DNA from 2 places in the Streptomyces sp. NPDC052016 genome. Region 2 is predicted to be linked to the other one. Evidence: predicted binding sites of a transcription regulator. Region 2 holds the regulator's gene; the other holds the start of a gene.
The links. The regulator HspR, encoded in region 2, represses chaperone genes until heat shock. The targets are predictions, from matches to a motif close to TTGAGNNNNNNNNNCTCAA.
Positions count from the first base shown of each region.

Region 1: lon (endopeptidase La) is a predicted target of HspR. The motif match lies at 14,082-14,100, and genes of this name have one in related genera.

Region 1 is NZ_JBIUBX010000034.1:42,620-57,876, reverse strand. Features, by position in the region: gene ACIHAR_RS34435 (NADP-dependent malic enzyme) at 1-1,152, shown strand, start outside; gene ACIHAR_RS34430 (zinc-binding dehydrogenase) at 1,486-2,451, shown strand; gene ACIHAR_RS34425 (helix-turn-helix domain-containing protein) at 2,553-2,762, shown strand; gene ACIHAR_RS34420 (Clp protease N-terminal domain-containing protein) at 2,762-3,319, shown strand; gene ACIHAR_RS34415 (helix-turn-helix transcriptional regulator) at 3,358-4,389, opposite strand; partial or broken gene ACIHAR_RS34410 (DUF4097 family beta strand repeat-containing protein) at 4,391-5,337, opposite strand; gene ACIHAR_RS34405 (DUF6104 family protein) at 5,648-5,827, opposite strand; gene ACIHAR_RS34400 (multifunctional oxoglutarate decarboxylase/oxoglutarate dehydrogenase thiamine pyrophosphate-binding subunit/dihydrolipoyllysine-residue succinyltransferase subunit) at 5,917-9,708, opposite strand; gene ACIHAR_RS34395 (ATP-binding protein) at 10,022-11,125, opposite strand; gene ACIHAR_RS34390 (response regulator transcription factor) at 11,122-11,862, opposite strand; gene ACIHAR_RS34385 (spermidine synthase) at 11,987-12,673, opposite strand; gene ACIHAR_RS34380 (rhomboid-like protein) at 12,755-13,315, shown strand; gene ACIHAR_RS34375 (GNAT family N-acetyltransferase) at 13,275-13,949, opposite strand; gene lon (endopeptidase La) at 14,123-15,257, shown strand, end outside.
Region 2 is NZ_JBIUBX010000023.1:8,047-23,303, forward strand. Features, by position in the region: gene ACIHAR_RS26655 (MraY family glycosyltransferase) at 1-439, shown strand, start outside; gene dnaK (molecular chaperone DnaK) at 535-2,376, shown strand; gene grpE (nucleotide exchange factor GrpE) at 2,373-3,032, shown strand; gene dnaJ (molecular chaperone DnaJ) at 3,066-4,241, shown strand; gene ACIHAR_RS26675 (heat shock protein transcriptional repressor HspR) at 4,247-4,696, shown strand; gene ACIHAR_RS26680 (hypothetical protein) at 4,896-6,188, opposite strand; gene ACIHAR_RS26685 (substrate-binding domain-containing protein) at 6,909-8,021, shown strand; gene ACIHAR_RS26690 (GNAT family N-acetyltransferase) at 8,491-8,997, shown strand; gene ACIHAR_RS26695 (LuxR C-terminal-related transcriptional regulator) at 9,231-10,265, shown strand; gene ACIHAR_RS26700 (helix-turn-helix transcriptional regulator) at 10,228-11,211, opposite strand; gene ACIHAR_RS26705 (helix-turn-helix transcriptional regulator) at 11,233-12,246, opposite strand; gene ACIHAR_RS26710 (hypothetical protein) at 12,375-12,536, shown strand; gene ACIHAR_RS26715 (hypothetical protein) at 12,542-12,880, shown strand; gene ACIHAR_RS26720 (TIGR03618 family F420-dependent PPOX class oxidoreductase) at 13,153-13,566, opposite strand; gene clpB (ATP-dependent chaperone ClpB) at 13,683-15,257, shown strand, end outside.

The sequences.
Region 1 (15,257 bases), on a different contig from region 2:
TCGTTCGACCCGGCGTTCGCGTTGCACCGTGGCGGAAAGATGGCCGTGCAGGCCACCGTCCCGGTCCGCGACAAGGACGACCTGTCCCTCGCCTACACGCCCGGCGTCGCTCGCGTGTGCACCGCGATCGCGGAACAGCCGGAGCTGGTGAACGACTACACCTGGAAGTCCTCCGTCGTCGCCGTCGTCACCGACGGCACGGCCGTCCTCGGGCTCGGCGACATCGGGCCGGAGGCGTCCCTTCCGGTCATGGAAGGCAAAGCGATCCTCTTCAAGCAGTTCGGCGGCGTGGACGCGGTTCCGATCGCGCTCGCCTGCACGGACGTGGACGAGATCGTCGAGACCGTGGTGCGCCTCGCGCCCTCGTTCGGCGGAGTGAACCTGGAGGACATCTCGGCGCCCCGGTGCTTCGAGATCGAGCGCCGGCTCCAGGAGGCGCTGGACATCCCGGTCTTCCACGACGACCAGCACGGTACGGCCGTCGTGACGCTGGCGGCGCTGCGGAACGCGGCGCGGCTGAGCGGGCGGGCCATCGGCGACCTGCGGGCCGTCATCTCGGGCGCCGGCGCGGCCGGTGTCGCCATCGCCAAGATGCTGGTCGAGGCCGGTATCGGGGACGTCGCGGTCACCGACCGCAAGGGCATCGTCTCCGCGGACCGGGAGGACCTCACCGACGTCAAGCGCGAGCTGGCCGGGTTCACCAACAAGGCCGGGCTGACCGGGTCCCTGGAGGACGCGCTGGCCGGCGCCGACGTCTTCATCGGCGTCTCCGGCGGTACGGTCCCGGAGGCGGCGGTGGCCTCCATGGCGGAGGGCGCGTTCGTCTTCGCCATGGCCAACCCGAACCCGGAGGTCCACCCGGACGTCGCCCACAAGTACGCGGCGGTCGTCGCCACCGGGCGGTCGGACTTCCCGAACCAGATCAACAACGTGCTGGCGTTCCCGGGGATCTTCGCGGGTGCGCTGCAGGTGCGGGCGTCCCGGATCACCGAGGGCATGAAGATCGCGGCGGCGGAGGCGCTGGCGGGGGTCGTCGGGGACGATCTCGCGGCCGACTACGTCATTCCCTCGCCCTTCGACGAGAGGGTGGCTCCGGCGGTCACGGCGGCTGTCGCCGCGGCGGCCCGGGCTGAGGGGGTTGCTCGTCGCTGACGTGCACCTGTGATGGCCCCGTCCGTTCGGACGGGGCCATCTCCTTGCCCACCCGCCCGTTCGGTTGGCGAAGAGGTCACCGTCCTCGGGGACTCCGCCCCCGGACCCCCGTGTCGGCCCTGAACAGGCCTCGTCCTGAAGCGCCGGACGGGCTGAGAATGACGGGCCGGACTGAAGGTGCCGGCCGGTGGGGGCGGGCGTCTGCCGGTGTTGAACGGCGCCGACCGGCTTGAAGGACGCCGACCGATATGGATAGGCGCCGGCCCGCAAGAGGGCATGTCTCACAGGCACCCCCGGTTTCCCCGTCCCCTCCCGGCCCCTATCGTCGGCTTCATGTTCGCCGTCTACGCCGCTCGAATCGACCGTGACCAGCCGCTCAACGGCCTGGAGTTGGGGGAGCGTCCGGCTCCTGAGGCCCGGCCCGGCTGGAGCACCGTCAACGTTCGCGCCGCCTCCCTCAATCACCACGATCTCTGGTCCTTGCGGGGCGTGGGCCTCGCTGAGGACAAGCTGCCGATGATCCTCGGATGTGACGCCGCCGGCGTCGACGAGGACGGCAACGAGGTCGTCCTGCACTCCGTGATCGGTCAGAGCGGGCACGGGGTCGGGCCCGACGAGCCCCGTTCCATCCTGACCGAGCGCTACCAGGGCACCTTCGCCGAGCAGGTCGCCGTGCCGACCTGGAACGTCCTGCCCAAGCCCAAGGAGCTCTCCTTCGAGGAGGCCGCCTGTCTGCCCACCGCCTGGCTCACCGCGTACCGCATGCTCTTCACCAACGCCGGCGTGCGGCCGGGTGACTCTGTTCTCGTGCAGGGCGCCGGTGGCGGGGTCGCCACCGCTGCGATCGTGCTCGGGAAGGCGGCGGGGCTGCGGGTCTTCGCGACCAGCCGGGACGAGGCCAAGCGGAAGCGGGCGCTCGAGCTCGGTGCCGTCGAGGCGGTCGAGCCGGGAGCGCGGCTGCCCCAGCGGGTCGACGCCGTCATCGAGACGGTCGGTGCCGCCACCTGGTCCCACTCCGTGAAGTCGCTGCGGCCCGGCGGGACGCTCGTCATCTCGGGTGCCACGAGCGGTGACCGGCCCTCGCACGCCGAGCTGACCCGCATCTTCTTCCTGGAGCTCAAGGTCGTCGGCTCCACGATGGGGACCAAGGACGAGCTGGAGGACCTGCTCGCCTTCTGCGCCGCCACCGGGGTCCGCCCGGTCGTCGACGAGGTGCTTCCGCTCGACCGGGCCCGCGAGGGCTTCGAGCGGCTCGCGTCCGGTGACCAGTTCGGCAAGATCGTGCTGACGCACTCCTGACGTCGGGGGAGCGGGAGCGTGGCGGGCTCGAATCCTTCGGGCCCGCCCTTCGTGTGTCAACCGTGGTTGACATCGGATGGGTGTCAACGTAAGTTGACGTCATGACTGAGGCAACCGATCTCGCCGCGCGTGCCGGCGACCGTGATCCGCGGGTCGGGCTGCGTGCCGTCGCCGCCTTGCGTCGGCTGCTGGAACAGCTGGAGGCGGTGCAGGTGCGCAGTGCGCGCCATCAGGGATGGTCGTGGCAGGAGATCGCCGCGGAACTCGGAGTCAGCAGGCAGGCCGTGCACAAGAAGTACGGGAGGCAGTGATGTTCGAGCGGTTCACGAAGGACGCCCGCGACGTGGTGCGCGGCGCGGTCGAGCGGTGCGAGAGCTCGGGGGCCCGGACCGTGGGGCCCGAGCATCTGCTGCTCGCCCTGCTGGACCGTGAAGCGAGCCGCGGATCCTTCGCGCTCAGCGCCCTCGGCCTCCCGGCGGAGCGCAGGGAGCCGGTGCGGCAGGCGCTGGGCGAGGTGCGCCGGCGCGCGGGTCTGTCCCGTGCCGACGCCGACGCCCTCGCCGGTCTCGGGATCGACGTGTCCGAGATCGTCTCCCGGGTCGAGGAGGTGCACGGCGTCGGGGCGATGTCGGACGACCGGCGGCGCAAGGGCGGGCGGACCGGTTTCGGGCGGGACGCCAAGGACGTCCTGGAGAAGTCCCTCCGCATCGCCCTGGCCCACCGGGACCGGCACATCGGCGACGAGCACATCCTCCTCGCCCTGACCGCCCGCCCCGGCCCACCCGCCGAGACCCTCGCCGACCACGGCGTCACCCACTCGTCCCTCACCCGGGTGCTCTACGGCGGGGGAGAGGCGCAGGCGGGCTGAAGCGGACGGTGCCGCCGGCCCTCGGCGGCACGGGACCGTCACGCCCTGGGCGCCCGCAGTATCGCCCCGATGTGCGCCGCGGCCGATGACAGGTGCCGACGGGCGTCGCGGAGCTGGTCCGCCGTCACCCCGTGGTCGCGGGCCGCGTCGCGAATGTCGTCGCGGAAGCGGTCCAGCAGGCGGTCCAGGTCGCGGGCCGGGTCGCCGCTGGGGTCCTCATGGGCCCAGGCCGGCTCGTAGTCGGCGGGGAAGTCCTCCGGGGTTCGGGAGTACACCGGCCCCGAGGTCGCCGTACCGCTGTCGCGGCCGAAGCCGAAGTCCTTGCCGAACTCCTTCCCGAAGTCCTTGCCGAACTCCCCGAACTCCTTGGCCAGTTCGGTCAGGCCCTCCCGCACGCCCGTCGGCCAGTCACCGCGGGCGAAGTGGTCCTGGACCTGTTCCTGCACGCGCCGCGCTATGCGCTGCATCTCCTCCTGGGCCTGGGCGCGGGCCCGGTCCTGGGCCTCCTTCGCCTGGCGGCGGGCCTGTTGGGCCTCCTCGCGGGCCCGGCGGCTCTCGTCCTTGGCCCGGCGCGCCTGCTCCTTCCACTCCTGCTTGACGCGGCGCATCTCCTCCTTGGCGGCGCGCCACGCCTCCTTGTCGCCGAACTCCCCGTTCTCGCCGGGGCCCGGCTTCGTGCCCTGACGCGCCTGTGAGGCCGCTGCCCGCATCTCGCGGCGCAGGTCGCCCGCGGCGCCGCGCACGTCGGCACGGATCTCGGCGGCGAGTTCCGCGACCGACTCGTGGATCTCCAGCTCCAGGTCGGCCAGCTCGCCGCTGCGCTCGGCCAGTTCGGCCCGGCCGGCGTCGGTGATGGCGTACACCTTGCGGCCGCCCTCGGTGGTGTGCCTGACCAGGCCCTCGGCCTCCAGCTTGGCCAGCCGCGGGTACACCGTGCCCGCCGACGGCGCGTACAGCCCCTGGAAACGCTCCTCCAGGAGCCGGATCACCTCGTAGCCGTGGCGCGGGGCCTCGTCCAGGAGCTTCAGCAGGTAGAGGCGGAGGCGGCCGTGGGCGAAGACGGGGGGCATGTCAGAGCACCTTCTTGTCGGTCGTACTGTCGGCCGGGCCGTCGGGGGATGCCGCGTCGGTCGTGCCGGAAGAGGCATTGTCCCCCGGGCCGGCGGTCGCGCCGTCGGCCGGAGGGGTCGCTTCCGGCTCCCACGGTTCCTCCTCCGTCGGAGGCCGGCGCAGCAGGGCGATCGAGCCCGAGACCGTCGTCGCCTTCAGGCTGCCGTTGCCCGCGCCGAGCCGGCCGGTGATGCGCTTCGCGCCCCACTGGCCGCCTACCCGGAGGTCCTCGAAGGCGTTCGAGACCGAGCCGCTCGCGGTGTTCGCCTCGACCTCCGCGTCCGCCGGGTGGGGGATCCGGATGGCGATCTCACCGGAGACGCTGGTCAGGCTGATGGCGGTGGGGCGGCTCGTCGGGTCGAGGTCGACGATCATGGACCCGCTCACCGAGTCGGCCTTCACGGAGGAACCCGCCTCGACCACGGTCAGGTCCCCCGACACCGAGTTGAACCGCAGGTCGCCGGTGAGCGCCTGGGCCTCCACGCTCCCCGAGACGGTGTCCGCGCGGACCGGGCCCGTGAGCCGCACCAGGGTCGTGTCCCCGGACACCCCCTTCACCTCGGCGTGCCCGTCGATGCCCGAGACGACCGCCCCAGCGCTCACCACCCCCACCTCCACGCGCGTGTGCGCCGGAACGGCCAGCGAGACGACGGCACTGCGCCGCCACCCCTTGCGGTCGAGCCACTTGAGGAAACCCTTCCAGGGCAGGTCCTCGTACGCCACCGTCAGCGTCCCGTCGCGATGGGTCACCACCAGGGGTGGTCCCTCCAGGTGGGAGACCTCCAGGCGGGCGGACCCTCGTCGGTCCCCACCACGTTCACCGTGCCGGCGACGATGCGTACCTGCAGGTCGCTCACCGGCTCGTCGAAGGAGAGCTTGCTCGGCTCGGCGACGGACCACTCGGACATGGTGCGGACCTCCTCGTACGCTCGACACGTCATATCGTGTCTTCCGTCATTCACGATATATCGCGGTCACGGAAAGTCAAGACACCTGATCCGGGGACAAGGCCCCGCTCGAAGGTGACGGGCCGACGGGAGCGCCACGGAAGACCGGGAGCGCGCACAAGAGGCCCGGGAGCGCACACCAGAACCCGGGAGCACGCACAAAAAAACGGGCGCCCACCAGGGCGCCCTTCCCGCGCGGCCGACGCGACCGGCACAGGTACCGCAGGACCGCAGGACCGCAGGACCGCAGAATCGCGGAACCGCCGAGGACCTACTCCTCGTCCTCGTCGTCCAGCCGGGCCAGCCACGTCGCCAGCCGCTCCACCGGCACCTCGAAGTCCGGGTTCAGGTCGACGAACGTCCTCAGCTGCTCGGCGAGCCACTCGAAGGTGACCTCCTCCTCGCCGCGCCGCTTCTCCAGCTCTTCGATGCCACGGTCCGTGAAGTACATGTGGTCAAGGATAAGTGCGCGGAAAACGGCCGGGCCGCACCCCCGGGAAGGGAGTGCGGCCCGGCCGCGTACGGCGTGCGCGCGAGCGGTTACGCCTCGAACACCTCGCGCACCAGCTGCTCCTGCTCGGCCTGGTGGCGCTTGGCCGAACCGACCGCTGGGGACGAGCTGTGCGGGCGCGAGATGCGGCGCAGACGCTCGCCGTGGGGCACGTCGGCACCGACGGCCAGGTCCAGGTGGTCGATCAGGTTCAGGGCGATGAACGGCCAGGCGCCCTGGTTGGCCGGCTCCTCCTGGGCCCACAGGTACTTCTCGGCGTTCGGGTACTTGGCGATCTCCGCCTGGAGCTCGGCACCCGGCAGCGGGTACAGGCGCTCGATGCGGATGATCGCGGTGTCCGTGACGCCGCGCTTCTGACGCTCGGCCTCGAGGTCGTAGTAGACCTTGCCGGCGCAGAAGACGACCTTGCGGACCGCGGCCGGGTCGACGGAGCCGTCGCCGATGACCGGGCGGAACTGGCCCGTGGTGAACTCCTCCGCCTTCGACGCCGCGGCCTTCAGGCGCAGCATCGACTTCGGGGTGAAGACGACCAGCGGCTTGTGGTGCGGGTTGTGCACCTGCCACCGCAGGAGGTGGAAGTAGTTCGACGGCGAGGTCGGCATGGCGACCGTCATGTTGTTCTGGGCGCAGAGCTGCAGGAAGCGCTCCGGGCGGGCGGACGAGTGGTCCGGGCCCTGGCCCTCGTAGCCGTGGGGGAGGAGGAGCGTGACACCGCTCGTCTGCCCCCACTTCTGCTCCGCCGACGAGATGAACTCGTCCACGACCGTCTGGGCGCCGTTGACGAAGTCGCCGAACTGCGCCTCCCACATCACGAGCGCGTCGGGGCGGGCCAGCGAGTAGCCGTACTCGAAGCCCATCGCCGCGTACTCGGAGAGGAGGGAGTTGTAGACGTTCAGGCGCGCCTGCTCCTCGGAGAGGTACATCAGCGGCGTGAACTCCTCGCCCGTCTCACGGTCGATGATCACCGCGTGACGCTGGCCGAAGGTGCCGCGCTGCGAGTCCTGGCCGGCCAGGCGGACCGGGACGCCCTCCAGGAGGAGGGAGCCGACGGCGAGCGTCTCGCCCATGCCCCAGTCGATGGTGCCGTCCTCGACCATCGCCGCACGGCGCTGCAGCTGCGGCAGCAGACGCGGATGGACGGTGATGTGGTCGGGGATGTTGACCTGGGACTCGGCGATGCGCTTGACGATCTCCGTGGAGACGGCCGTGGGGACCGCGACCGGGAAGCCGTCCTGCGGGTCGTAGGAGCTGCTCGGAGCCGGCTGCGCGGTGGCCTCGCGGACCTCCGTGAAGACCTTCTCCAACTGGCCCTGGTAGTCCTGCAGCGCCTGCTCGGCCTCTTCCAGGGTGATGTCGCCGCGACCGATGAGGGACTCGGTGTACAGCTTGCGCACCGAGCGCTTCTTGTCGATCAGGTCGTACATCAGCGGCTGGGTGAAGGCCGGGTTGTCCGACTCGTTGTGACCGCGGCGGCGGTAGCAGATGAGGTCGATCACCACGTCCTTGTTGAACGCCTGGCGGAACTCGAAGGCCAGCCGGGCGACGCGGACGACGGCCTCGGGGTCGTCGCCGTTCACGTGGAAGATCGGGGCCTCGATCATGCGGGCCACGTCCGTCGCGTACATGGAGGAACGCGAGGACTCGGGGGCCGCGGTGAAGCCGACCTGGTTGTTGATGACGATGTGGACCGTGCCGCCGGTGCGGTAGCCGCGCAGCTGCGACATGTTCAGGGTCTCGGCCACGACGCCCTGGCCCGCGAAGGCCGCGTCGCCGTGGATCGCCACCGGCAGGACGGTGAAGTCCGTGCCGCCCTTGTTGATGATGTCCTGCTTGGCGCGGGCGACGCCCTCCAGGACCGGGTCCACCGCCTCCAGGTGCGAGGGGTTGGCGACCAGCGACACCTTGATCTGCTCGCCGTCCAGGCCCGTGAAGGTGCCCTCGGCGCCCAGGTGGTACTTCACGTCGCCGGAGCCGTGCATCGACTTCGGGTCGAGGTTGCCCTCGAACTCGCGGAAGATCTGCGCGTACGACTTGCCGACGATGTTGGCCAGGACGTTCAGGCGGCCGCGGTGGGCCATGCCGATGACGACCTCGTCCAGGCGGGACTCGGCGGCCGAGTCCAGCACCGCGTCCAGCAGCGGGATGACGGACTCGCCGCCCTCCAGGGAGAAGCGCTTCTGGCCGACGTACTTCGTCTGCAGGAAGGTCTCGAAGGCCTCCGCCGCGTTCAGGCGGCGCAGGATGCGCAGCTGCTCCTCGCGCTCCGGCTTGGAGTGCCCGCGCTCGACACGGTCCTGGATCCACTTGCGCTGCTTGGGGTCCTGGATGTGCATGAACTCGATGCCGGTGGTGCGGCAGTACGAGTCGCGCAGGACGCCGAGGATGTCGCGCAGCTTCATCATCGACTTGCCGGCGAAGCCGCCGACGGCGAACTCGCGCTCCAGGTCCCACAGGGTGAGGCCGTGCTCGGTGATGTCCAGGTCGGGGTGCTTGCGCTGCTGGTACTCCAGCGGGTCGGTGTCGGCCATGACGTGGCCGCGGACCCGGTAGGAGTGGATCAGCTCGAAGACGCGGGCGGCCTTGGTGACGTCGTCGTCGTGGCTGGCGTCGATGTCCTTGAGCCAGCGGACCGGCTCGTAGGGGATGCGCAGCGCCTCGAAGATGTCGTCGTAGAAGCCGTTCTCGCCCAGCAGCAGGTTGGCGACGGCCCGCAGGAACTCGCCGGAGGCGGCGCCCTGGATGACCCGGTGGTCGTAGGTCGACGTGAGCGTCATGACCTTGGAGATGCCGAGCTTGTTCAGGGTGTCCTGGCTGGTGCCCTGGAACTCCGCCGGGTAGTCCATGGAGCCGACGCCCATGATCACCGACTGGCCGGGCATCAGGCGCGGCACGGAGTGGACGGTGCCGAGGCCGCCGGGGTTGGTCAGGGAGACCGTGACGCCGGTGAAGTCGTCCATCGTCAGCTTGTTGTCGCGGGCGCGACGGACGATGTCCTCGTAGGCCTGCCAGAACTCGAAGAAGTTCAGCGTCTCGGCCTTCTTGATGGCGGCGACGACGAGCTGGCGGTCGCCGTTGGGCTTCACCAGGTCGATGGCCAGGCCGAGGTTGACGTGCGGCGGCTTGACGAGGGTCGGCTTGCCGTCCTTCTCGCCGAACGACCAGTTCATCGACGGCATGGCCTTGATGGCCTGCACCATCGCGAAGCCGATCAGGTGCGTGAAGGAGATCTTCCCGCCCCGGGCGCGCTTCAGGTGGTTGTTGATGACGATGCGGTTGTCGAACAGCAGCTTCACCGGGACGGCGCGGACCGAGGTGGCGGTCGGCAGTTCCAGCGACGCGTTCATGTTCTTGGCGACCGCGGCGGACGGGCCGCGCAGCGTCACGTACTCGGGGCCGTCGGGGGCCTCGGAGGCGGGCTGGGCCTTCGCGGCCGGCTTGGCGGCCGGGGCGGGCTTCGCGGGAGCCGGAGCGGCGGCCGCGGGCCGGGGGGCGGCCGGGGCGGGCGCGGGAGCCGGGGCCGCGGGGGCGGCCTGGGCCGGAGCGGCCGGAGCGGCCGGCGCGGCGGGTGCCGCGGGCGTGGTGGTCCCTGCGGCCCCCGCGGCCGCAGTACCCGCCGGAGCCGGAGCGCTGGCGGCCCCCGGCTTGTAGTCGGCGAAGAAGTCCCACCAGGCACGGTCTACCGAATTCGGGTCCTGGAGGTACTGCTGATAGATCTCGTCGACGAGCCACTCGTTCGGACCGAACGCGGCAGCGGGATTCTTGCCCGCTTGGTCGGCGTCGGTCGAGATGCTCGATGCGTTACTGGGGGACTGTGGCGACACGGCGGCAACCGCCCTCTTCCGCTTCACAAGGTGATGGACAGCGGGAATAAAGGCTACGCCTCCCGGAGGGTGAAGGTCAGGCCGGGCCGCTCCATCGTCGCGTATGTCACATCAAAAAGCGTGTTTCGGGGGTTGAAATGGCGGGAAACAAGCGCGGTTGCCCTCGGAAACGGGTGCGTTGATGCAGGTCGCGCACGCCGAGCGTGCGGACCCGGGCCGGCCTGCGCCGGTGCTCTGCCTGATCACACGTGTCCATCAGCTGTTCGTCAGCGCGGACGCACGTGGATCTTGTGGCTCCGGCTCGAACTTTACGTCAACTTGGCAAAGATGGCTCTCCCGGGAGAGTGACAAGAATCCGGCAACCCCGCTCGGATTCGGCCACTCCGATCCGGCCGCCGTGCAGATCGACCGCCCAGCGGGCGATCGCGAGCCCCAGCCCCGTGCCGCCGTCGCTGCCCGGACCGTGCGGCCGGCGGACGGCTCCCCGGTTGAACCGCTCGAAGACGCGGTGCCACTCCGAGCGCGGAATGCCGGGGCCCTCGTCCAGGACCTCCAGCTCCAGCGACTCCGGCAGCGGACCGCGCCGCGCCTTCACCGTCACCCGGCCGTGCGGCGGGCTGTGCTTGACGGCGTTGTCGATGAGGTTGGCGACGACCTGGTGGATGCGTTCCGGGTCCGCGTGCGCGGTCAGTTCCGGCGGGGAGACGTCCAGGTGCAGATGGACGTCCGTCCGCGTGTGGCTGCCGCCGGAACCCATGGTCGCGCGCGCGGAGGCCACCATGTTGGCCTCCTTCAGCACGCCGGACAGGTACGGCCACACCTCGAAACGCCGCTTGCGCAGCGGTACCACGCCGTTGTCCAGGCGGGACAGGTCCAGCAGCGTCTCCACGAGGCGCCCGAGCCGCTCCGTCTGCTTCAGGGCCGTGCGCATGGTCTCGGGGTCGGCCTCGGCGATGCCGTCGACCACGTTCTCCAGGACCGCGCGCAAACCCGCGATGGGTGTGCGCAGTTCGTGCGAGACGTTGGCCACCAGCTCCTTGCGCTGACGGTCCTGCGCCTCCAGCTCGTCGGCCATGACGTTGATCGTCTGGGCGAGGTTGCCCAGCTCGTCACGGCGGTTCTCGGACACCCGGCGCGTGTAGTCCCCGTGCGAGATCGACCGGGCCACCGTGTTCATCTCGTCCAGCGGCGCGGTGAGCGAATGAGCCACGAACTGCGTGATGAGCAGTGTGGCGATCATCGAGAAGACCGTGATGAAGCGCAGCTCGGTCTCGGTGCGCATGGCGATCATCATCAGCCCGGTGGTGATCAGCACCGAGATGACGACCAGCGCCCCCAGCTTGGTCTTGATCGAGAACGGGCGTACCCCGCCCCAGGGCTCCCCGGGGCCTCTCGGTGCGTCCGGCCCGCCGCTCATGGCGTCGGGGTCTCCAGCGCGTACCCCACGCCGTGCACCGTGCGGATCCGCTCGGCGCCGATCTTCCGGCGCAGCGCCTTGATGTGGCTGTCGACGGTCCGGGTGCCGGAGGCGTCCGCCCAGTCCCACACCTCCGCCAGGAGCTGCTCGCGGGAGAGCACCGCGCGCGGGGTGTTCGCCAGGCAGACCAGCAGGTCGAACTCGGTGGGCGTGAGGTGCACGTCCTCGCTGCGCACCCGTACCCGGCGCTGCGCGTGGTCGATCTCCAGCTCGCCGAGGCGCAGGATGCCGGAGCGCGGGGTGGCCGCCGCGATGGCGGCCCGCTCCACGCGGCGCAGCAGCACGTGCACGCGTGCCGCCAGCTCCCGCATGGAGAACGGCTTGGTCATGTAGTCGTCGGCGCCCACGCCGAGCCCGACCAGCATGTCGGTCTCGTCGTCGCGCGCGGTGAGCATCAGCACCGGTACCGGGCGGGCGGCCTGCACACGGCGGCAGACCTCCAGACCGTCGAAGCCGGGCAGCATGATGTCGAGGATCAGCAGGTCGGGCTGCCAGGCCTCCGCGGTGTCGACGGCCGCCGGGCCGTCTCCCGCCGTTTGCACGAGGAATCCCTCGGCGCGCAGGCGGGCCGCGATGGCGTCGACGATCGTCGCATCGTCCTCGACCACCAGAACGCGTCGCTGCGCGCCCGGGGTCGCCGTCGTCGTGCCGTTGTGCGAGGTGTGTGTCTGCTCCATCGCCCGCCCCTGAGGTGTGCTTTTCCGGGACCAGTGGGGTGATCCCTTGTGTGCGCATGACTGCGGTTGACGCGTAAATGACCGGCGTCAGGCATGAAACGTACCCGGAGTCACCTCGGCTTTGCTATCCAGGTCGGACGGCGAGGTGCACGACGTCCGGCACTCCTCGGGCAACCGGGATCTCTTCGGTACGCACCTGTTGGAACCCGGCATTCCCCAAGGTTCCCTCGAATTCCGGAGACGGCCGTGCGGACCATACGGCGAGGACACCGCCGGGTCTCAACACCCTTGCGCAGCTTGCGAGTCCGGCCGGCGAGTAGAGCCCGCCGTTGCCCTCCGTGACGGTCCAGTCGGGCCCGTTGTCGATGTCGAGGCACAGCGCGTCGAACGTGGCGGATGTCTCATTGACGTAATCCACCAGATCCGCTTCCACGATCTCCGTGCGCGCATCGGCGAGGGCGGGGCCGGAGAAGGCGGACAGCGGGCCGCGGCGGTGCCAGTCGACGACCGCCGGTTCGCGCTCCACGACGGTGATGCGGCCCCAGCGGGGATCGGCGGCGGCATGCGCGAGCGAGAACCCGACGCCCAGGCCGCCGATCAGCACGTCGGGGGAGGGTCGGTCGTCCAGCGCGGTCAGGGCGGCGTCGACGAGCAGCCTTTCCGAGCGGCCGTCGGAGGTGTCCATCAGGAAGCAGCCGTTGGCGATGATCTGGAGCAGCTCCCCGTGCCGGCGCAGCACGACCTCGCCGTAAGGGCCCTCGCGACGGTCCAGGACTTCGGGGGCTTCGTGGAAGTCGTGGGAGACGGGCATCCTTCCATCCTTGCACCGGCCCTGACGCGGGGTCGGGGATTTTCCTGTGGGCCGTTCGTACGGGGTGAGCGGGGAGCTGCGTTGACGCCGGGGACCAGGGGCACGGCCTGCGTCTTCCTGCTCGGGCACGTCCTCGCCACGCTCGCGACCGAGGTCCCCGTCGGCGTCGCCGTCCTCGTGGGCCACCTTCCCGACAACTCCCTGCACCGCCTCGACCACGGCGTCAGCTTCGGCGTCGCCGCGAGTGCCGGCGCGTCGGCGGGGCTGCTGACGCCGTGGGCGCGGTGGCCGCTGCTCGCGGTGCTCGGCGTGATGCTCCTCCAGGACCTGGTCGCCCTCGCGGACCCGGTCGCCCTCACGGACCAGCCGACCGACTGCGGGCATCCGATCGCGCCGGGGATCGGGGTGGGGCGTGGCCCTGGGGGCGGCGGTGGGGGAGCCGGGGGCCGGGGTTGCGTGATCCCGGGCGGGGACACAGGCGGTCGCGGGGCCGGGTGCGGGAGCCTGGGCGGGGGGTGCGGCGCCGGCGGGCGGCCCCCGGTCGTGCGCCGCGGCCGGACCCGCGGCCGGACCCGCGGCCGGACCCGCGGCCGGACCCGCGTCAGGTCCCGGCGTCCTCGGTCCCGCCGTCCGCCCCCGTGAACCTCGCGCTCGTCATCGGCGCCACCACCCGCCACCCCAGCGACTCGTACAGCGCGCGCCCCGGCGGGGTCCCGGCCAGGACTCCGGTCCGCGCGCCCTCGGCCGCCGCCACGGCCTCCAGGGTCCGCACGACGACGCTGCCCAGCCCGCGGCGTCGCTGCCCCGGAGCGGTCTGTATCCGGTCGAGCACGGCGGTCGCGCCGGTCGGGGCGACCTGGCCCCGCGCGGCGAAGGATCCGTCGGGCGCGGCGACCAGTACGTGGGTGACGCCACCACGCGTCCAGATGCGCAGCCGGTAGCCCTCCGGGGCCTCCACCGGGTCCGCCGCCGACCGCAGCGGCACGCTCATCAGCCAGCCGGGGTCGGGGTCCACCCACCAGCCCCGGCCCAGCCATCCTCCGACCGCCGCCGGGTGCCGGAACACCTTGAGCCACACCCCGGCCCCGGTCACGCCGGCCGCGACCTCGCGCACCTTCGCCTCGTCGACGTCGTCGCCGACCGAGGCGAAGACGTGCCGGGACACCTGCTCCGGCTGTCCGACGTCGACGGTGAACCCCCAGGGTTCCGGAGTGGGCGGAGCGGCCCCGCGCGACACGACCCACCCGTCCACCCAGGCCCGTACGATCCCGCCCACAGCAACTCCGTAAGAGGTGATTCGGCTGTTCAGGTATTACTTGCAGGACGATATGCCGCCGTAGGGCCGCTTCGGCAGACGTGATCGCTGACAGCGAACGGCGTCCCGGGAACATCGGAAGGCTCCTGTGCATTGAGTCGGCATAACTCAACTTGACTGCCTAAGGGGAGATCATGGCTGCTGAGTCCGCAGCGTTCACACCGCTCACCCTGCCTGTGCTGCCGCTCGACGACGAGGTCGTGCTGCCCGGGATGGTGGTTCCGCTGGACCTCAACGACGCCGACGTACGCGCCGCCGTGGAGGCCGCCCAGGCCGCCGCCCGGTCGGAGCCCGGGAAGCCCAAGGTCCTCCTGGTGCCGCGCGTCGACGGCACGTACGCGAGCACCGGTGTGCTCGGCACGGTCGAGCAGGTCGGCCGGCTGGCCGACGGTGACCCCGGCGCCCTGATCCGCGGCCGTGGCCGCGTGAAGATCGGCGCCGGCACCACGGGGCCCGGTGCGGCGCTGTGGGTCGAGGGCACGCGGATCGACGAGAAGACCCCGGAGCCGCTGCCCGGCCACGTCACCGAACTGGTCAAGGAGTACAAGGCGCTGGCCACCGCCTGGCTGCGCAAGCGCGGCGCCTGGCAGGTCGTCGACCGCGTCCAGGCCATCGACGACGTCTCGGCGCTCGCCGACAACTCGGGCTACTCGCCCTTCCTGACCACCGAGCAGAAGGTGGAGCTGCTGGAGACCGCCGACCCGGTCGCCCGCCTCCGGCTCGCCACCCAGCAGCTGCGCGACCACCTCGCCGAGCAGGACGTCGCCGAGACCATCGCCAAGGACGTCCAGGAGGGCGTCGACAAGCAGCAGCGCGAGTTCCTGCTGCGCCGTCAGCTGGAAGCCGTCCGCAAGGAACTGCGCGAGCTCAACGGCGAGAAGGACGGCGAGGAGTCCGACGACTACCGCGCCCGCGTCGAGGCCGCCGACCTGCCCGAGAAGGTCCGCGAGGCCGCCCTCAAGGAGGTCGACAAGCTGGAACGGGCGAGCGACCAGTCGCCCGAGGGTTCCTGGATCCGCACCTGGCTCGACACCGTCCTCGAACTGCCGTGGAACGAGCGGACCGAGGACGCCTACGACATCCAGGGCGCCAAGGCGGTCCTCGACGCCGAGCACGCGGGCCTGGAGGACGTGAAGGAGCGGATCACCGAGTACCTGGCGGTGCGCAAGCGCCGCAGCGAGCGGGGCCTGGGCGTCGTCGGCGGCCGGCGCGGCGGCGCCGTCCTGGCCCTGGTCGGGCCGCCCGGCGTCGGAAAGACCAGCCTCGGCG
Region 2 (15,257 bases):
CATCGGTGTCGCCGCCTTCGCCGGGGTACTCGTCGCGGTGCTGGTGCACAGCGGCCTGCTCGACCGGCAGGCCGTGCTGTGGGTGGCGGGCGGCGCCCTGGTCGTCGTCCTCGGGCTGTGGCGGGTGCCGGTGTACGCCCGTCAGGGTGAGGGGCCCGGGCGGCGCGCGGCGGAGAGCGCCGTGCGGCGGGCGACGGAAGGCGCGGCGCGGCGGGCAGGAGGCGGTGCCGCGCGGCCCGTGGAGAGCGCCACCAGGCGCCCCGGGGACGGTGGCTCGCAGCGGCAGGCGGACGGCGCCTCGCGGGCCCGAGGGCGGGCGCGGCGTCAAGCCGTGTCCTCGGTGCAACCCCCTCGCCGGTCGGTCGAATCACCCGTAAGAGCACCCCGCCGTATGGCATCCTCGCAGGTCAGCGGTTCCTTGCGTGTAAGAAACGGATAAGAGTTGAGTCCTGCCGACTCAGGTCTGTTGACCCAGGGGTGAGCCTCGTGCACACTTGAGTCCGTTCCACTCAAGTCAGCTGGAGGAAGATCACCATGGCACGTGCGGTCGGCATCGACCTGGGCACGACTAACTCCGTCGTCAGCGTTCTGGAGGGCGGCGAGCCCACCGTCATCACCAACGCCGAGGGTGCCAGGACCACGCCGTCCGTCGTCGCCTTCGCCAAGAACGGCGAGGTGCTGGTCGGCGAGGTCGCCAAGCGCCAGGCGGTCACCAACGTGGACCGGACCATCCGTTCCGTGAAGCGTCACATGGGCACCGACTGGAAGATCCAGCTGGACGGGAAGGACTTCAACCCGCAGCAGATCTCCGCGTTCATCCTGCAGAAGCTGAAGCGGGACGCCGAGGCCTACCTGGGCGAGAAGGTGACCGACGCGGTCATCACCGTCCCCGCCTACTTCAACGACTCCGAGCGCCAGGCGACGAAGGAAGCCGGCGAGATCGCCGGTCTCAACGTCCTCCGCATCGTCAACGAGCCCACCGCGGCCGCGCTCGCCTACGGCCTCGACAAGGACGACCAGACGATCCTCGTCTTCGACCTCGGTGGCGGCACCTTCGACGTGTCCCTCCTGGAGATCGGCGACGGCGTCGTCGAGGTGAAGGCCACCAACGGTGACAACCACCTCGGTGGTGACGACTGGGACCAGCGCGTCGTCGACTACCTGGTCAAGCAGTTCCAGTCCGGTCACGGCGTGGACCTCAGCAAGGACAAGATGGCCCTGCAGCGTCTGCGCGAGGCCGCCGAGAAGGCGAAGATCGAGCTGTCCTCGTCCACCGAGACCTCGATCAACCTGCCCTACATCACCGCGTCCGCCGAGGGCCCGCTGCACCTGGACGAGAAGCTCACCCGCGCCCAGTTCCAGCAGCTGACCGCGGACCTGCTCGAGCGCTGCAAGACCCCGTTCTTCAACGTCATGAAGGACGCCGGCGTCTCCATCAACGAGATCGACCACGTCGTCCTCGTCGGTGGCTCCACCCGTATGCCCGCCGTCGCCGAGCTCGTCAAGGAGCTGACCGGCGGCAAGGAGGCCAACAAGGGCGTGAACCCGGACGAGGTCGTCGCCATCGGCGCCTCGCTCCAGGCCGGTGTCCTCAAGGGTGAGGTCAAGGACGTCCTGCTCCTCGACGTGACCCCGCTGTCCCTCGGCATCGAGACCAAGGGCGGCATCATGACCAAGCTCATCGAGCGGAACACGACGATCCCGACCAAGCGGTCCGAGATCTTCACCACCGCCGAGGACAACCAGCCGTCCGTGCAGATCCAGGTCTACCAGGGCGAGCGCGAGATCGCGGCGTACAACAAGAAGCTCGGGATGTTCGAGCTGACCGGTCTGCCGCCGGCGCCCCGCGGCGTCCCGCAGATCGAGGTCTCCTTCGATATCGACGCCAACGGCATCATGCACGTGACCGCGAAGGACCTGGGCACGGGCAAGGAGCAGAAGATGACCGTCACCGGCGGCTCCTCGCTGCCGAAGGACGAGGTCGACCGCATGCGCCAGGAGGCCGAGCAGTACGCGGAGGAGGACCACCGCCGCCGCGAGGCCGCCGAGGCCCGCAACCAGGGCGAGCAGCTGGTCTACCAGACCGAGAAGTTCCTCAAGGACAACGAGGACAAGGTCCCCGGCGAGATCAAGACCGAGGTCGAGGCCGCCGTCGCCGAGCTGAAGGACAAGCTCAAGGGCGAGGACACCGGTGAGATCCGCACGGCCACCGAGAAGGTCGCGGCCGTCTCGCAGAAGCTGGGCCAGGCCATGTACGCCGACGCCCAGGCCGCGGGCGGTCCCGAGGGTGCCACCGCCGGTGGCGCCAAGCCCGCCGACGACGACGTCGTCGACGCCGAGATCGTGGACGACGAGCGCAAGGACGGTGCCGCGTGACGGAGGAGACCCCGGGCTTCGAGGAGAAGCCCGACGTCCCCTCCGGCGCCACCCCCGACGACGCCGAGCCGAAGGCCGACTCCTCCGCCTCGGCGGAGGGGGCGGCCCCGGCCGGGGACGCGAACGAGACGGCCGGGCTGGTGGCCCAGCTGGACCAGGTGCGCACCGCGCTCGGTGAGCGCACCGCGGACCTCCAGCGCCTCCAGGCCGAGTATCAGAACTACCGCCGCCGCGTCGAGCGCGACCGGATCGCGGTCAAGGAGATCGCCATCGCGAACCTCCTGACCGAGCTCCTGCCCGTGCTCGACGACATCGGCCGCGCGCGGGAACACGGCGAACTCGTCGGCGGCTTCAAGTCCGTCGCCGAGTCGCTGGAGACCGTCGCGGCCAAGATGGGCCTGCAGCAGTTCGGCAAGGAGGGCGAGCCCTTCGACCCGACGATCCACGAGGCGCTGATGCACAGCTACGCGCCGGACGTCACCGAGACGACGTGCGTGGCGATTCTGCAGCCCGGGTACCGGATCGGCGAGCGCACCATCCGCCCCGCGCGGGTGGCCGTGGCCGAACCCCAGCCCGGGACCCAGACGGTCAAGCCGGCCGAGGAGAACGACACGGCGGCCGACGACAAGGAGAGCGGTGGCCCGGACGAGGGCTGAGCTTGAACCGATGAGAGAGGAGGGACGTCGAGGATGAGCACCAAGGACTTCATCGAGAAGGACTACTACAAGGTCCTCGGCGTCCCCAAGGACGCCACCGAGGCCGAGATCAAGAAGGCGTACCGGAAGCTCGCCCGCGAGTTCCACCCGGACGCCAACAAGGGCAACGCCAAGGCCGAGGAGCGCTTCAAGGAGATCTCCGAGGCGAACGACGTGCTCGGCGACCCCAAGAAGCGCAAGGAGTACGACGAGGCACGCGCCCTCTTCGGCAACGGCGGCTTCCGCCCGGGGCCGGGCGCGGGCGGCGGCTCCTTCAACTTCGACCTGGGCGACCTCTTCGGAGGCGCCCAGGGCGGCGGGGGAGCCGGCGGCTTCGGCGGCGGACTCGGTGACGTCTTCGGGGGCCTGTTCAACCGCGGTGGCACCACGGGCGCCCGCACCCAGCCCCGGCGCGGGCAGGACATCGACACCGAGGTCACCCTCAGCTTCACCGAGGCGATCGAGGGCGCGACGGTCCCGCTGCGCATGACCTCACAGTCCCCCTGCAAGGCCTGCTCCGGCACCGGCGACAAGAACGGCACGCCGCGCGTGTGCCCGACCTGCGTCGGCACGGGACAGGTGGCGCGGGGTTCGGGGGGCGGCTTCTCGCTCACCGACCCCTGCCCGGACTGCAAGGGCCGGGGCCTGATCGCCGAGCACCCCTGCATGGAGTGCAAGGGCAGCGGGCGGGCCAAGTCCTCCCGCACGATGCAGGTCCGCATCCCCGCGGGCGTCACCGACGGGCAGCGCATCCGGCTGCGCGGCAAGGGCGCCCCCGGTGAGCGCGGCGGCCCGGCCGGCGACCTGTACGTCGTCGTCCACGTCGACCCGCACCCGGTCTTCGGCCGCAAGGACGACAACCTCACCGTCACCGTGCCCGTCACCTTCGCGGAGGCGGCCCTGGGCGGAGAGATCCGCGTTCCCACCCTCGGCGGCCCGGCGCTCACGCTGAAGCTGCCGCCCGGCACGCCCAACGGGCGCACCATGCGCGCACGGGGCAAGGGCGCGGTCCGCAAGGACGGCACCCGCGGCGACCTCCTGGTCACCGTCGAGGTGAGTGTTCCGAAGGACCTGTCGGGGAAGGCTCGTGACGCGCTGGAGGCGTATCGCGAGGCGACCGCGGGTGAGGACCCGCGGGCGGAGCTGTTCGAGGCCGCGAAGGGAGCTTGAGAGTGATGGACGGCCGTCGACGAAACCCGTATGAACTGACCGAGGAGACCCCGGTCTACGTCATCTCGGTGGCGGCCCAGCTCTCCGGCCTGCACCCGCAGACGCTGCGCCAGTACGACCGCCTGGGCCTGGTGTCCCCGGACCGCACCGCCGGCCGGGGCCGCCGCTACTCGGCCCGCGACATCGAACTGCTGCGGACCGTCCAGCAGTTGTCGCAGGACGAGGGCATCAACCTGGCCGGCATCAAGCGGATCATCGAGCTGGAGAACCAGGTCGCCGCGCTCCAGTCCCGTGTCGCGGAGCTGGAGGCGGCCCTGGACGGCGCGGCGGCGGCCATGCAGCAGCGCGAGGCCGCGGTCCACGCCTCCTACCGCCGCGATCTGGTGCCGTACCAGGAGGTGCAGCAGACCAGCGCGCTGGTGGTGTGGCGGCCCAAGCGACAGTCCTCGGACTGACGCCGGGACACCGCGCGTGAGGGGCCCGGGAGGCGAACTCCCCGGGCCCCTCACGCATGTGCGGGGTCAGCCGGGCCAGTGGTCGTTCAGCACGTGGGGGCGGTGGTGCGGGCCCGGTCCGGACCGATTCGACCGTACCCGGGCACGGAGAAGGGCCCGGAGGCGTGATCCTCCGGGCCCACAAGCCGATGGCGGGACGTCAGGCGTGCGAGGAGCGGCGGCGGCGGACGCCGAGCCAGGTGGCGGCCCCGCCCAGGACGACCAGGGCGGCGGCGAGGACGGCGTACCTGCCCGCGCCGGAACCGGTGTCGGCCAGCGAGCCGTTGACGGTGGTCGTGGTCGTGGTGGTGTGCGTCGTGGCGGCGGCGGCCGGTGTGGTGGACGCGGACGCCGACGGGGTCGCGTCGGCGGACGCGGACGGGGACTGCGACGGCTGCGTCGACGGGGTGGCCGACGGCGAGCTCGGGGCGGTCTTGGCCGGGCCGGCCGTCACCGTGGTCGGGATGCCGTTGAAGCCGTAGCTGTCACCCATGGAGAACAGCGCCTCCAGCGGCACCTCGGTGTCCTTCTTGATGTCGGTGTTCTTGCCCAGGGAGAGGTACAGCTTGATGCTGTTCCTGCCGGAGGCGGCGCCGAAGCCCTTCGGGATGACGGGCAGCTCCCACATGCTCGGCTGGGTCTCCTCCAGCTTCACGATCCTGCCGCCGACCTCGGCCTCCAGGATGAAGTCGGGGTTGCCGGCGCCCTGGCGGAAGTCCTGCGCGGAGACCGTGCGGCGCAGCTCGGCGGGGAACTCGCCGGGTCCGTTGGCGACGGCCTCGAGCGTCAGGCCGGCGCGCTGGCCCGGGCGGGCGACGACGTTGTTGTCGCGCACCCAGGTCAGGTCCAGCGTGCCGGGCTTGATCTGCGGGTCCGTCTTGAAGACGGCGGTGTTGTGGGCCGGGTCGTCGTTCACGTCGCCGACCAGCGCTCCGGCGGTCAGCGTGAAGTCGCCGTCGTTGGTGGGGTAGCCGGCGCCGAGTCCGACGGTGACCTTCCAGGTGTACGTGGTCTTGGCCGGGATGGAGAAGTTGTCCGCGGGGCTGCCCGTGGCCGGGAAGAACAGGCCCTGGAAGGAGCCGTCCTGCCGGCCGACGAGGGACTTGGTCGGGGGCGCGTCGAGCGGGGTCACGTCGAAGACGACGGAGTCGGCCAGGAGCGGGCTCGGACCGTCCGGCGTACCGGGCAGCCAGGCCAGGAACTCCTGCGCCTCGGTCGAGGAGTTGGTGACCGTCAGGGTCGTCGACTGTGTCGTCCCGCCGCGCTTGAGCAGGCCCTCCGGGGTGGGCGCGCCCAGCGTCATCGTCAGCGGCGCGCCGCTCGCCTTGTCGGCGGCGAAGGCGGTCACCGGGACGAGGGCGGTACCGGCGACGGCGGCGACGACGGTGGTCGCGGCCAGGGTGCGGAAGCGGCGGGCGGCGACGGGACGGGCGGACGCGGCGGACGCGGACATGGCGGATTCCCCCAGGAATCGCTAGGGGCGCACTGCGGTGACGGGCGACCGTGGCGGCAGTGAGCCGGGTGAGACGAAAGAGGAACGGACCGGCGCGCACGACGTACGGGATACGGATCGGCCGACCGGTGCCGGGACGCACTGAGACGAGAGAGGTGCCCGCGTCCGGCCGGTCCTGCTTTCCCCCCGGCGGCCCGCGGTGCACTCATCTTCACCCACCCCCCGTGCTTGATCAATCGTCGCTTCGTCACCACTTCGCAACAGCGCCGGAAGTGGTGATTCCCCAGGTCACGGGCGCATTACGGCAGGCGGCCGGTCGCGGCGTGCAGGCGTGGCGAGCGCGACGGCCGGCGCGACTGAGGCCCGGTTCCCGCGGATCGTTCCGTCCGTGCGTCTCGTGCGGGTCCACGTCCATGCGGTCGTCTGCTCGGACACGGGGCGGCCGGACGGTCCGTCATGGCCGCGACGCGCGAGCAACGGGGTTGGTTGTGCGCTTTTTTGCCGTTCCGTGAACTCCCGTTGGATGGAGGGCCCGTAAAGAGGGGCGGGAGAGGCCTCCGCCTCGTCTCCATGCGTCTTCACGTGCTAAGCGGAGTGTGATGTTGTTACTTCGTTAAGTAGGTCGGCTTGACGTCGGTGGTCACCGACGCGTTGGCTTTTCAGACACCTGGGTCACCATGTCGCACCCATGTCCGAAACGCACCTGAAGTGAGCCCTCGAATGCGCCGTCGTATCGCCATGGCCGTGGCCGCATCCACGCTGTCCCTCTCGCTCGCCGGCTGCGGGATGCTGAGCGCGACGGAGGAGGCCGGCGAGGCGACACCGACCAAGGGCAACGACATCACCGTGGGCGTGCTGATGCCGGAGAAGACGAACACCCGGTACGAGCAGTTCGACTACCCGATCATCAAGGCGAAGATCGCCTCCCTCACCCAGAACAAGGGCAAGACCGAGTACGCCAACGCGGCCGCGGACCCGGACACCCAGGTGAGCCAGATGGAGCGGATGATCGACGAGAAGGTCGACATCATCCTGCTGGACGCCGTCGACGCCGAGGCCATCGCGGACACGGTCCAGAAGGCCAAGGACGCGGGCATCCCCGTCATCGCGTACGACCGGCTGGCCCAGGGCCCGATCGACGCGTACGTCTCCTTCGACAACGAGCTGGTCGGCGAGGTGCAGGGCCGCACCCTGGTGGAGGCCCTGGGAGCGGCCGACACCTCCGACAAGATCGTCATGATCAACGGCTCGCCCACCGACCCGAACGCCAAGCAGTTCAAGGACGGCGCGCTGTCCGAGCTCAGCGGCCGGGTGACGATCGCAGCGTCCTACGACACCAAGGCGTGGAGCCCGGAGGTCGCCGAGAGCCACATGGCCGAGGCGATCGACAAGATCGGCAAGAGCAACATCGCGGCCGTCTACTCCGCCAACGACGCCATGGCCGGCGGCATCATCAAGGCCCTGAAGGCGGCGGGTGTCAGCGGCGACGACCTGCCCCCGATCACGGGCCAGGACGCTGAGCTGGCCGGGGTGCAGCGGATCGTCAGCGGCGAGCAGTTCATGAGCGTGTACAAGCCCTACCCGCAGATGGCGGAGGCCGCCGCGGAGATGGCCGTCGCCAAGGTCCAGGGCCGCGACATCCAGTTCGACGCCCTCACCCGGGACAGGGTGGACAGCCCTACTCACAAGGACATCCCGGCGCAGTTGGTCACCGTGGTGGCGCTGCAGAAGAGCAACATCAAGAGCACCGTCGTCGCGGACGGCATCTACGAGGTGTCCGACATCTGCACCGCGAAGTACGAGGCCGCCTGCCGGGCCATCAAGCTCAACTGATCCGGTGACGACGAGAGGGGGGCACGCGCCGCGCGTGCCCCCCTCTCGTGCGTCGGCTCACCGGTCACGTCTCTGCGCCGCCCAGCAGGGCGAGCCGGTGGCGGACGACGGCGGTTGACCGCGGGGCCCGTCGTCGGCGGCCAGGAGGTCGAGCAGGGCGCCCCGGAGCGCCGCCAGGGCGGCGTGCGGCGGACGGCGCCCGTCCTCGCCGTCCCTCGCGGGCAACGGCTGACAGGACGCGAGGACGTCGGGCCGGTCCCGCACGCCGGAGCCGACGGCGGAGGCGGGCGGGCGCGGCGAGGGTCGCCGGGCCGTGGGTGAGCGCGTACCGGCGGGCGGCCGCCGGCGGCTCGACCTGCCGGGCGGACGGGTGTGTCGCTTCCCGGGACACGGAGCTGTCCTAAGGTCACGGAAACGGTCGCTCCAGTGGCGACCGGACGTGGTGGCCGAAGGGACCGGGAGGGCAGCCATGCCGCAGCAGGACCAGCAGCCGAGGGTCGTCGTGCGGCGCGCCGGCCGGCCCGGCGACCTGGGGTGGGTCGTGATGGCGCACGGCGAGGCCTACCACCGGCAGTTCGGCTGGAACACCGACTTCGAGGCCCTGGTGGCCAGGATCGTCGCCGACTACGCCACCGGGCACGACCCGGCCCGGGAGGCGGCCTGGATCGCCGAGGCCGACGGTGAGCGCGTGGGCTGCGTCTTCCTCGTCGCCGGCGACGAACCGGGCGTGGCCCGGCTGCGCATCCTGCTCGTCACCCCGGCGGCCCGGGGGCTCGGCCTCGGCACCCGCCTCGTCGAGGAGTGCCTGGCCTTCGCCCGCGCGGCCGGCTACCGGCGGGTCACGCTGTGGACCAACGACGTGCTGGCGTCCGCCCGCAGGATCTACCAGGGCGCCGGTTTCACGCTCACCGACGAGGAGCCCCACCACAGTTTCGGCCACGACCTCGTCGGCCAGACCTGGACCCTCGACCTGTAACGGGGCTCAGGGGGCGTCCCGACGCACGCCCGGCCCCCGGGGAGGGCCGGGACCGGTCCGGCCGGGCCGGTGACCCCCCAGCTTGTTGCAGTGCGGGCGGCGGAGGCCGGGAGATACCCGTACGAACAGGTGGTTTTCCGAGGCGCCGGCGGACGGAGCCGTGTTGCGGACCCGGTCCGGGGCCGCGCATAGTTGCGCTGCGGAAGAGGCGGACAGCGGGGGTGGGATGGGCGATGGCCGGGCACGGGGCGGAGGAGCATCCTCACGGTGCTGACCGACTGTGCGAGGCCGGGGATCGCGTGTATTCCCGGGCCGTACGGCGGGGCCGTGTGCGGCGCAAGGACGCCGAGCCGGTGCCCTGCCTGCTGGAGCTCGCCCTGCTCCATCCGGACCCCGACGACATGGACTGGCTGGTGCCGACCTCCCCGCAGGAGGTCATGACCCGGCTGCTGCGCGGGCTGTACGACGAGGTCAGCGCGAGCCAGCGGCGCATGGGCTCGGCGGTGGCCGCCTTCGAGTGGTACTCCGGCCTGGGCCCCGCGCGGGTGCCGACGGCCGGGGAGGGGGCGGCGATCCGCGTCCTGGACGGCGCCTCCCGCATCCAGGCGGCCCTGGACCAGGCGACCGAGGCGTGCACCACGGAGGTGCTGACGGTCCAGCCCGGCGGCATCCGGCGCGAGCACGAACTGTCCGAGGGGCTGCACCGGGCGCTGGCGCTGCGCGGGCGGGGCGTGCGCATGCGGGACCTGTACAACCACGTGGCCCGGCACGGGCAGGGCCTGCTCAACTACCTGGAGCTGATGGGCACCGCGGTCGAGGCGCGGACCCTGGACGAGGTCATCGACCGGCTGATCCTCTTCGACCGCACGGTCGCCTTCATCCCCGCGAACGCCGACCGCACGATGGCGCTGGAACTGCGGCACCCGGCCCTGATCGCCTACCTGGCCACCGTCTTCGAACGCCTGTGGCGGCTCGCGATCCCGCTGACCGCGCCGCTCCCCGACACCCGTATCGAGGGCATCTCGCACCGGGAGCAGTCCATCGCGGCACTGCTGGCGGAGGGCCACCAGGACGCGGTGATCGCGGAACGTCTGGGGATCAGCGTCCGTACCTGCCGGGCGCACATCGCCCGGCTGTCGGAGACGCTGGGCGCGGCGAGCCGTACGCAGCTGGGGGTGCGGATCGCCCAGGTGGGCCTGGACGGGCCCCTGCCGGGGGTGGCCGCTCCGGTCATCCTTCCGGATCGAGGATCCCCGACCGTCCGATGAGGTAGCCGAGTTGGGCGCGGCTCGCGCTGCCGAGGGTGGCGGCCAGTTTGGCGATGTGGACGCGGGCGGTGCGGACGTTCATGCCGAGCCGGTCGGCGATGACGGTGTCGGTGTGTCCCTCCACGAGCAGGGCGGCGATCGCGCGCTGGCGGGGGGTGATGCCGTTGAGGCTGGGCTGGGGGACGGTCTCCGGGTACATCGGCGTGGCCAGGCGCCAGAGGCGGTCGAAGGCGGTGGTGAGGTAGTCCAGCAGAGCGGGGTGGCGGATCTCCAGGGCGACCGTGCGGTCCCGGTTGGCGGGGATGAAGGCCACCGCGCGGTCGAGGACGAGGAGGCGCTCGGTGATCTCGTCCAGGGTGCGGGCCTCCACGTCGCCCTCGAGCCGCTCGTACCGCGCCAGGACCGCGGGAGCGTGGCGGGTGGTGTGGTTGTAGAGCGTTCTGATCCGGCCGCCCCGGTCCAGGAAGGACTGGTCGCGGGCCACGGCCTCGGCGTGCGGCCGCGAGAACTCGCCGGGGTTCCGGCCCCTGGGCTGGACGGCGAGCATCTCCTCGGAGGCTTCCGCGATGGTGCGTGTGATGACCTGGTTGATCCGGTCGAGGCCGCTCAGCAGGCGGAGTTCGGCGGCGTCCGCGGGGTGGGCGCTCGGCACGGCGAGCGCGAGAAGCGGTTCGAAGGCCTCGGCCAGCCGGGCCTCCTGCCGGCGCCGGCGGGCGATGTCCTCGGCGACGGTGCGCAGCAGACGGGGCAGGGCGACGGCGGGGGCCAGGGGGCCCAGCCGGTGCGGGTCGCGGGGGTGCGGCCGCAGGAGTCCGCTGTCGACCAGGCAGGGGTACGCCTCCGCCTCCGCGGCCGGGACATGGCCCGACCGCAGGGCGCGCGCATAGAGCTCCAGAGCCTCCTCGCAGGGCTCCTCGGGTGGGTGGTCGTGCGCTGCCGCAGTCACGCGTGGCCCTCTCCTCGGTGGTCAGTGCTCCCGTTCCAGGATTCCGGACTGGGCGATGAGATAACCGAGTTGGGCCCGGCTGCCGCTGCCGAGGGCGGTGGCGAGCTTGGCGATGTGGGCCCGGCAGGTGCGGACGTTCATGCCGAGGCGGCGGGCGATGGCCTCGTCGACGTGGCCCTCGACGAGGAGCTTGGCGATGGAGTGCTGGATGTCGGTGATGCCGTCCGGGTCGGCCTCGTAGGGGGTGCCCGCTGTCAGGGGCACCGCGCGGTTCCACATGAACTCGAAGACCTTGATCAGGTAGCGGACGAGGCCGGGGTGGCGCAGCTCCAGGGCGACCTGCCGGTCGTCGCGGACGGGGATGAAGGCGACGGCCTCGTCGCAGATGATGAGGCGCTCGACGAGTTCGTCGATGGTGCGGTACTCGACCTTGCCGTCGGTGAACTGGTCCACGTAGGCCAGCCGGTCGGGGCTGTAGCGGGCGGTGTGCTGGTAGAGGGTGCGGATGCGCACGCCGCGTTCGATCAGCGGCCTGTCGCGCTCCAGCGCTTCCAGGAGCCGGTTCTCGGGGCTGCGGCGGCCGCCCGGCTGGACCGCGAGGACCTCGGTACGGCACTGGGAGGTCGCGAGGTCGAGCGCCGCGTTGATGCGGTCGAGGCCCTCCAGCACCGTGATCGAGTGGGTGGGGGCGGTCTCCTGGGCGCTGAGGGCCATGAAGGGCTCGAAGACCTCGGTGAGCGCGATGGACAGCCGGCGGTTGTCGGTGATCTCGCGTTCGATGGGGTGCAGCCGCTGGGCCAGGGCGACGGACGGGGGAACCGGGCGCAGCCAGTTCGCGTCGTCCGGGTCGGGGTGGAGGAGGGCGAACTCCATCAGGCAGGGAGCAGGCTCGACATCGGCCCGTTGGATGCGACCTGTGCGAAGGGCGTTCGCATAGAGGCGGCTTCCCTCCTCACACAGCTCGGTCACCGCATGGGGATGTGTCGCCTTAGTCCCATTTGTTGCCAAATCTCCACCCCCCAGGGTCCTGAACATGCAGGAACATGATGCACCGATCGTGTGGCCATGACGTGCCTGAATGAGCCATCGTCTTACTCGACGGGGGAAGAGGGGACCTTCAAGTGAGGACGAAGCCGACTATGCGTAAGAGAATGCTTCGCTCGGTGCTTGTCGCCGCCTTCTCCGCCGTTGTGGCCGTCGGAACGCTGGTCGGCCTCTCCGAAGCGAAGAGCGACGCACACAGGACGAGTGGTGCTCAGGCCGTGGTCGCCGCGGCCGCCATCGAGGACACGCCGGCCGTCCCCTTCGACACCAGGTGGGACTGATCGGCATGACCACACCACCGGACGACCGTTCCTTCCGCCGTGAAATGGCCACCGCCTACCGCTCCGGCTGGCACTTCATCGACCTGGTCACCGCCATCCCCCACAGTGGTGACTCGTTGATGGTGACCGTCTTCGGAGAGCCGGTGGTCGTCACGCGGGACGAGGACGGAGACGTACGGGCCTACCGGTGTCTCAGGCGGCCCCGGGGGGCGCCACAGCCGGTTCGGTGTGCCATCCGATACGGGATGATCTTCGTGAACCTCGACCAGCGCGACCACCAACTGGCGGAGTCGGCGACCCCGACCGCACCCAGCACCATTTCAGCCACCCCCCGCAGTGCCTGACGCGATTCCCCCGTCGTAACAGATCGCCTCAGGTGCTTCCCCCCGCAGCGGCGTCACCGTGACCTGAACACGGTGACGCCGCTGCAGTTTTGGCGGATATCTCGGGGTTCGGGCACGGACGGTGCGGTGACGGGCAGGGCCTCGGCGTGGCCGGAAACAGACGGAGGCGGATCCGGTCAGGCGGGTGCGGGCCCGCAGGTGGGTGGTCCGCGCGGGCCGGTGGCAGGTGACAGAGGTGTGGCGTGCGGTCGGGGGCGCGTTCGGCCGTCCGGTCAGCCGCGGCCCATCGCGCGGGTCAGTCCGATCTCGATCACCACGCGGGTGGGGTTCGGGCGTGGGGGCCGGCCGTAGCGCTCCTCGTAGCGGCGTTCCGCTTCCCTGACGCGGTCCGGGTCCGCGCGCACGACGGCACGGCCCTCCAGCGTGGCCCAGCGGCGGCCGTCCACCTGGCAGACCGCCACCCGGGCGCCCTCGGGGCCCGCCGCGAGCACGTTGGCCACCTTCGTGCTCGACCTGTCGGAGATCACGCGAGCGAGCCGGGCCTCGGGGTCGTATGTCACCCCGACGGGAACGACGTGCGGAGAGCCGTCAGGGCGTGGTGTGGTCAGGGTGCACAAGTGCCGTTCACGCCAGAAGGCGAGGTACGTCGCGTCGGGGGCGCCCGGGTTCTGGGGGTATGCGGCCATGGTCGGAACTTAGTCGGTGCGGGACTCCCCGACTCGACCTTGAGTGGAATAGACTCAACTTTGTGTACGTTGTCGGAGTCAGTGCTGACGGCTGACGCAAGGAGGAGAGAGCAGACGTGGACGCCGAGCTGACCAACCGGAGCCGGGACGCGATCCAGGCGGCCGGCAACCGGGCCGTGTCCGAGGGACACCCCGACCTCACCCCAGCCCACCTGCTCCTCGCGCTGCTCCAGGGGCAGGACAACGAGAACATCGTCGATCTGCTCGCCGCCGTCGACGCCGACCAGGCCGCCGTACGGGCCGGCGCGGAGAAGGTGCTCGGCTCGCTGCCCAGCGTGACCGGGTCCACCGTCGCGCCGCCGCAGCCCAACCGCGAGCTGCTCGCCGTGATCGCCGACGCGCAGGCGCGGGCCAGGGACCTGGGGGACGAGTACCTGTCGACCGAGCACCTGCTCATCGGCATCGCCGCCAAGGGCGGTCAGGCCGGTGAGGTGCTCACCCGTCAGGGGGCGACCCCGAAGAAGCTGGCCGAGGCCTTCCAGAAGGCGCGCGGCGGGCGCCGGGTGACCACCGCCGACCCCGAGGGGCAGTACAAGGCGCTGGAGAAGTTCGGTACGGACTTCACCGCCGCCGCCCGGGACGGCAAGCTCGACCCCGTCATCGGACGGGACACCGAGATCCGCCGCGTCGTGCAGGTACTGTCCCGGCGCACCAAGAACAATCCCGTCCTCATCGGCGAGCCGGGCGTCGGCAAGACCGCCGTCGTCGAGGGCCTCGCCCAGCGGATCGTCAAGGGCGACGTGCCCGAGTCGCTGAAGGACAAGCGGCTGGTCGCGCTCGACCTGGGCGCGATGGTCGCCGGCGCGAAGTACCGCGGTGAGTTCGAGGAGCGGCTGAAGACCGTCCTGGCGGAGATCAAGGACTCCGACGGGCAGATCATCACCTTCATCGACGAGCTGCACACGGTGGTGGGCGCCGGTGCCGGCGGGGACTCCGCCATGGACGCCGGCAACATGCTCAAGCCCATGCTGGCGCGCGGCGAACTGCGCATGGTCGGCGCCACCACCCTCGACGAGTACCGGGAGCGGATCGAGAAGGACCCGGCGCTCGAACGGCGCTTCCAGCAGGTGCTGGTCGCCGAGCCGACCGTCGAGGACACCATCGCCATCCTGCGCGGGCTCAAGGGACGGTACGAGGCCCACCACAAGGTGCAGATCGCGGACAGCGCACTGGTCGCCGCCGCGACCCTGTCCGACCGGTACATCACCTCCCGCTTCCTGCCCGACAAGGCCATCGACCTCGTCGACGAGGCCGCCTCCCGGCTGCGCATGGAGATCGACTCGTCCCCCGTCGAGATCGACGAACTCCAGCGCGCCGTCGACCGGTTGAAGATGGAGGAGCTGGCGCTCGACAAGGAGACCGACGTCGCCTCCCGGGAGCGCCTGGAGAAGCTGCGCCGCGACCTCGCCGACAAGGAGGAGGAGCTGCGCGGCCTCAACGCCCGCTGGGAGAAGGAGAAGCAGTCCCTCAACCGGGTCGGCGAGCTGAAGGAGAAGCTCGACGAACTGCGGGGCCAGGCCGAACGGGCCCAGCGCGACGGCGACTTCGACACCGCCAGCAAGCTGCTGTACGGCGAGATCCCGGCCCTGGAGCGCGACCTGGAGGCCGCGTCCGAGGCCGAGGAGGAGGCC